2 regions of the Paraburkholderia sp. BL18I3N2 genome follow, and region 1 is predicted to be linked to the other one. Evidence: predicted binding sites of a transcription regulator. Region 1 holds the regulator's gene; the other holds the start of a gene.
The links. Region 1 encodes LexA, which represses DNA repair genes until DNA is damaged. Its sites were predicted from a motif close to ACTGTATNNNNATACAGT; they were not measured.
Positions count from the first base shown of each region.

Region 2: the regulator LexA is predicted to act here: its motif matches at 1,453-1,470, upstream of B0G75_RS21590 (ATP-dependent helicase).

Region 1 covers NZ_PVNC01000005.1:412,720-416,129, reverse strand. The annotation lists gene B0G75_RS17360 (universal stress protein) at 1-18, shown strand, start outside; gene B0G75_RS17355 (DUF2939 domain-containing protein) at 178-840, opposite strand; gene B0G75_RS17350 (hypothetical protein) at 947-1,291, opposite strand; gene lexA (transcriptional repressor LexA) at 1,385-2,035, opposite strand; gene B0G75_RS17340 (sulfate ABC transporter substrate-binding protein) at 2,350-3,390, shown strand.
Region 2 covers NZ_PVNC01000007.1:394,838-398,247, reverse strand. The annotation lists gene B0G75_RS21605 (RNA-binding S4 domain-containing protein) at 1-148, opposite strand, end outside; gene B0G75_RS21600 (hypothetical protein) at 465-911, shown strand; gene B0G75_RS21595 (hypothetical protein) at 1,014-1,277, shown strand; gene B0G75_RS21590 (ATP-dependent helicase) at 1,512-3,410, shown strand, end outside.

The DNA.
Region 1 (3,410 bases):
CAGCAAGCGGCGGCGTGAGGTGCATGTCGGTCACTGAGGGCGGGTGGTCGACTGGCGGCCGGGTACTCCGGCCTCACCTACCTGGTGGCCCCGACGTCATAACGAAGTCGCTGCACGACTCGCTGAACAATTGGCGCGACCAGAGGATCGGCGCCGAACAAAGCCGACCTGCCGCGATCACTCGTTCAGATTGACCGCGGCGAACTTCCACGTGAACACACCCTCGCGCTGAAAGATCGCCGAGTAACGCGCGTCGCCGGCGCCATGTTGGTACGTGACAACGAACTCGTTGAGGCCGCGGTAGCCCGCCGTGGTTTGCGGCGGTTGCGGGGGCGTGGCGTTGGTATTTCCATTCGCCGCGTTACCGGCAGGCGGCGCAGCCGGTGCTGCCGCAGTCGCGGTGGCGTCCGGCGCATTGTTCGCGGCTGCCGGCGCAGGCGGCCGTTCACCCGGATCGCCGCGCGGCGGCATGCCGTTCAGCAAGGCCGCCACGCCGTCCGGTGTGGCGTACGCATCCACGAGCGGACCGATCAATGCGACGCCGATCATCGCGCCAATGGCGGCCAATGGATTGCCGTTACTATGCGCGCCAAGCCGACGTGTCAGCAGGCCGGCGACCTGTTCCTTCAGGCTCTCACGCAACGCGGGGAAGTCGACATACTGGTTGACCGTTTGCGCGTCGCGCGCATCGGCCGCGCGTTTGAGATTGTTCAGCGCGATGTACGGTGACGCATAAGCAAACCCCAGTGCGGCGATCACCGCGATTACGACTAGCGTGACGATCAGCGGCTTTGTGGCGCTGCCTCTGCTGCCGCGTTGGATACGTTTCGGAACTGCCATCGAGTGGGACTCTCCATCAGGTGTGATCTAACGTGGACCGCGGCCACGCGAAAACGATCCCACGCAATGCAATCTCTCGCCGCCCCGTTCTAGAACCGCCTGGACATCAAGACTCGAACACCGCGCCGTGCACGTTCGCTTCATCGGCGATGCAGCGGTCGATCATGCGGCAAACCGCGTCCATTGTGCCGACCATGATGAGACGCGACGGCCCGTGATAGACCCGCACCGGTGCGCGACGCGCCGGTTCGGCCGTATTCAAACCCGAATTCAACGACACGCGGGCAAACGCCGGCAACGATGACGGCAAGCTCGACGCAGCCTCGGGCGAGTCGAACAGCGACGGCGTGCTGAGCGTGGCCGCCTCGATCAACGAGCAGGGCACCAGCTTGCGAAGATGGCGCAGACGACCGAACTGGCGAAAGGGCAGCAGGCGGGCAAGACGTTCCATGAGACTCTCCAGACGATGCGACGTTGATGCGGCGCTATGCAACATTAATGCGACATTGACGCGGCTTTTTATTCTGTCGAACGGGCAGGCGGGTTAGAACTCGCCGGGCCGAATCAGCCCCACGGCGATGCCCTCCAGCGCGAATTCCGCACTGCCGGTTTCAACGAAGATGTTTTCGTAATCGGGGTTCTCGGCGATCAGTTCGAGCCCGTTCGGCCGGCGCTTCAGGCGCTTGACCGTAACGTCGTCGCCGAGCCGGGCAATGATGATCTGGCCGTCTTTCGCTTCGCTGCGCTTTTGCACCGCGAGCAGGTCGCCGTCGAAGATGCCCGCGTCGCGCATGGACAGCCCGCGCACCTTCAGCAGGTAATCCGGCTTGCTCGAGAACAGCGCCGGGTCGCAAGCGTAGTGCTGCGAGATATGTTCCTGCGCGAGGATCGGGCTGCCGGCGGCGACGCGCCCGATCAGCGGCAGCGACAGTTGCATGATGCTGGCGTGCGGCAGGGTGAACTGGTGCGGCGAGTCTTCCGGCCCGGCCAGCAGGCGAATGCCGCGCGATGCGCCGGCCGCGAGTTCGATCACGCCCTTGCGAGCGAGCGCGCGCAAATGTTCTTCTGCCGAGTTGGCCGAGCTGAAACCCAGTTCGGCGGCGATCTCCGCGCGGGTGGGCGGAAAGCCGGTACGTTCGATAGCCCTGCGGATCAGATCGAAAACCTGCTGCTGTCGTGCGGTGAGTTTGGTCATGGCGCCACTGTATGTATGAACAGGTGCCTGTATTTTTATACAGTATTCGGCGCAATTCAAGCTTTACTTTAAGTTCGGGGTGAAGGGTGGCGTTCCAGCGTCGTTGAGCGATGCTCCAACACCCGTTTTCGCGCCGCAACGCCTTATCCAGCTGTCATTACCACTTTTGCGTATTAAAGAATGAAGAAACATTATTTTTAATGATGAAAGCCCTTCGATAGACTGGCCTCCCAGTTGGCGCTCATGTGCACGTGACCGCGACGCGAGAAAAGACACCACACGCTGTTTCAGCGGACAACGCGGAGAAAGTTGACATGAATCACCAAGGTACGGGGCTGGCAGGCAGGACGAAGAAACTGATCGCGGCGCTCGCATTGGGCGCGGCCGGCGCGCTCGGCGTGATGGCGCAGGCGCACGCCGCCGACACGACGCTGCTGAACGTGTCCTACGACCCGACGCGCGAGCTGTATCAGGACGTCAATCAGGCGTTCGGCAAGGAGTGGAAGGCGAAGACGGGCGAGACGATCACCTTCAAGCAGTCGCACGGCGGCTCCGGCGCGCAGGCTCGCTCGGTGCTCGACGGCCTGCAGGCCGACGTGGTGACGCTGGCGCTCGCCTACGACATCGACGCACTGGCCGGCAAGGGGCTGCTCGACAAGGGCTGGCAGAAGCGCTTGCCGGACAACGCGTCGCCGTACACGTCGACGATCGTGTTTCTGGTGCGCAAGGGCAACCCGAAGCACATTAAGGACTGGGACGATCTGACCAGGCCGGGCGTGTCGATCGTGACACCGAATCCGAAGACGTCGGGCGGCGCGCGCTGGAATTACCTCGCGGCGTGGGCGTATGCCGAGCATCAACCGGGCGGCAATGATCAGAAGGCCAAGGAATTCGTCGGCAAGCTGTACAAGAATGCCGGCGTGCTGGATTCGGGCGCGCGCGGCGCGACCACCAGCTTCGTGCAACGCGGTATCGGCGACGTGCTGATCGCGTGGGAAAACGAAGCGTTCCTGTCGCTGAAGGAATTTGGTCCGGAGAAGTTTGAGATCGTGGTGCCGTCGGTCAGCATTCTGGCTGAACCGCCGGTCGCGGTGGTGGACAAGGTGGTCGACAAGCACGGCACGCGCAAAGTCGCCGAAGCGTATCTGAACTTCCTGTATAGCGAGCAAGGCCAGGAGATCGCGGCGAAGAACTTCTACCGTCCGCGTTCGAACAAGGTGCCGGCCGAGCTGACCGCCAAGTTTCCGAAGCTGAAGCTCTACACGGTGGACGATTCGTTCGGCGGCTGGACCAACGCGCAGAAGACGCACTTTGCCGACGGCGGCGTGTTCGATTCGATCTATCAACCGCAGTAACACGCCCGCTGCCGGAATCG
Region 2 (3,410 bases), on a different contig from region 1:
TACGCGTCTCCACCCGGCCGTCGACGGTAACCGCACCGTCCGCCACCATCATTTTTGCCGAACCGCCGCTGTCCGCCAGCCCCGTTATCTTCAGGAGATTGTGCAGTTCGACGTAGTCGCCGGTGAGCGTGAAATCAAGGTTGGGCATGGCGTTTGCACCTTCAGGCAAAGGGTTCGCATCATAAGCCAGAAGCTTGCCCTGGATGAAGTTCGCGGTGTGCGCCGCCGTCGTGTGAGCATCTGCAAGCAGATGTTATGCGTTTGTCGGAAAGTGAAACGTTCCGTAACGGCAGTCGTAAAACACAAACTTCACTCGTAGAGTTCAGGTCAGTAGGGAAAGCCTGCTGGATTTTTATCCGGCAGCGAGCAGACCGGGCGAGGCACGCAGAGCGCGTTCATATGGGCTCAAATGCGCAGCGCCAGACAGGCCGCCCGCGTCACAACAACCTTAGAGAGGATTAGCCATGACCCAGATTCGTACGCTTCTGATCGGTACCGCCCTTACGGCCCTTGCTTCGACAGCCGCGTTCGCACAGACCGCGCAACCGGCAGCGGGCGTGGAAGGCCAGCCGCAGGTTCAGATGCAAAGTAATGACGCGGCGCCCGCCGCCCAAGGCGTGCAACCGGTGACGCCGGCGCCGACGCGTCTGACGGCGTCGGGCTCGACCGACCCGCTGGTGCAGAAGCGCGACGCCAACGCGAAGGCTAACGCCGAATATCGCGCGTCGAAGAAGGCCTCCAAGGCGGAGCTGAAGGATCAGCAGAAGGCCGCCAAGGTCCAGTACAAGGAGCAGGTGCGCGACGCCAAGATCAATCAGAAGGCGGATAAGCAGACGGCCAACAACGAAATGAAGATGAACATGCAAGGCCAGACGGGCGACCAGTCGGACGGCACCGACGTCAAGCATTAAGGCCGAGTTCTGAGCAGGCGGGGTGGCGGCTCGGTTAGCCGCCGCGACCGCCGCTTCACCGGACTTTCGGGTCCGGGCATTTCGATTCGACGGAGGTATCGAATGAGCATCGCACATTCCACGAAGACCACGCTTGTCGCCGCGTTGATCGCGGGTTGCCTGTCGTCGGCTGCATTCGCGCAGGCTAGCGATCCGGCTGCGGCGCCGGTCACCCATGCCGATAAGAAGGCGGCCAAGGAACAGTCGAAGGCGGACAAGAAGGCTTCGGTCGCGCAGGCCAAGGCCGACAAGAAGAAGACCGATGCGCAGGCCGACGCCGACGAGGCCAAAGCCGACGCAAACGTCAAGGACGCGAAGAAGCAATAGCAGGCTTCGCGGCAGTGGCTGACGCGGGGCGCGTGAGCGTCTTGATGTCGTGCCTGCGAAATGGCTCGTATGCATTCGTGCGACGAGCCATTTTTTTGTGTTCGTGTTCGCTCGCACGGCAGGCGTGAAAACGTGGACAGCGCATCCGGCTAAAAAAGGGCGCTTGTCGGCCCGGGTTGTATGGATATACAGTATGCGTCGCCGCTCTGAATCCATCCAACGTCCAAATCAATCGTGCTCTCCGTCGCCGAATCCGCGCCTTCCTCGCCGTCCCCGACGTCCTCCGCGTCCGACACCGCCGCCTGGCTGGCGAAGCTCAATGACGCCCAGCGCGAAGCGGTCGACTACGGCGCCGACACGCCCACCGCACCGTCCGGCGCGTTGCTGGTGATTGCAGGCGCCGGGTCCGGCAAGACCAATACGCTTGCGCACCGGGTCGCCAATCTGGTGGTGAAGGGCGCCGATCCGCGCCGCATCCTGCTGCTGACCTTTTCGCGCCGTGCGGCGCTCGAAATGACCCGGCGCGTCACGCGCATCGCCGGCGCGGCGCTCGGTTCGCGAGCTGCGCTCGCGCAGGGGCTGACGTGGTCGGGCACGTTCCATAGCGTCGGCGCGCGGCTGTTGCGCGAATACGCGGATCTGATCGGCCTCGCGCCGGCCTTCACGATCAACGACCGCGAGGATTCCGCCGACCTGATGAACCTCGTGCGCCACGAACTCGGCTTGTCGGCGAAGGAGCGGCGTTTCCCGGCCAAAGGCACGTGCTTTACCATTTACTCGCGCGTCGTGAACACCGGCGCGTCGCTCGGTCAGGTGCTGGACAAGGCATTCCCGTGGTGCCGCGAATGGGAGGCCGATCTGCGCATGCTGTTCGCGTCATACGTTGAAGCGAAGCAGAAGCAGAGCGTGCTCGATTACGACGACCTGCTGCTTTACTGGTCGCACATGGCCGCCGAGCCGGGCATCGCCGCCGACCTGTCGGGACGCTTCGATCACGTATTGGTCGACGAGTACCAGGACACCAACCGTCTGCAGGCGGCCATCCTGCTCGCGTTGAAGCCAGATGGCCGCGGTCTGACCGTGGTCGGCGACGACGCCCAGTCGATCTATTCGTTTCGCGGCGCGACCGTGCGCAATATTCTCGATTTCCCCGCGCATTTCGATCCGCCTGCCAAACAGGTCACGCTCGAGCGCAATTACCGCTCGACCGCGCCGATCCTGGCGGCGTCGAACGCGGTGATCGAGCTGGCCAGCGAGCGCTACACGAAGAATCTGTGGACGGACAAGGCGTCGGCGCAGCGGCCGCGCCTCGTGACGGTCGCCGATGAGGCGGATCAAGCCCGCTACATCGTCGAGCAGGTGCTGGAAGCGCGCGAGCAGGGCATGAAGCTGAAGTCGCAGGCGGTGCTGTTCCGCGCCGCGCACCACAGCGCCGCGCTGGAGATCGAACTGACCCGGCGCAACATTCCGTTCGTCAAGTTCGGCGGGCTGAAGTTTCTCGACTCTGTGCACGTGAAAGACGTGCTTGCCGTGTTGCGCTGGGCGGAAAATCCGCGTGACCGCGTGGCCGGCTTTCGTGTCGTGCAGTTGCTGCCGGGCGTGGGACCGGCCACCGCGGCCAGGGTGCTCGACGAGGTCGTCGCGCGCGCGGGCAGCGGCAACCCCGCCGACACCGCCGGCGGCGCGCTGGCCGCCTTCACCGCGCCGGCTCGGGCGCAGGAAGACTGGCATCCGTTCGTCAAGCTGATGTCGAGCGTCTACGGGCGCCAGACGCCATGGCCCGCCGAGTTCGAAATGGTGCGCCGCTGGTATGAGCCGCACCTGGAGCGCAATCACGAGGACGCGGCGATCCGTCACGCGGACGTGTTGCAGATGGAGAGTATCGCGGGCACGTATGCATCGCGTGAACGGTTTCTGACCGAGTTGACGCTCGACCCGCCCGACGCCACCAGCGACGAATCCGGCGTGCCGCTGATCGACGAAGACTACCTGATCCTGTCCACGATCCATTCGGCGAAGGGGCAGGAGTGGCGCAACGTGTTCGTGCTGAACGGCGTGGACGGCTGCATTCCGTCCGATCTCGGCGCCGGCAGCGAAGAGCAAATCGACGAGGAGCGCCGTCTGCTCTATGTG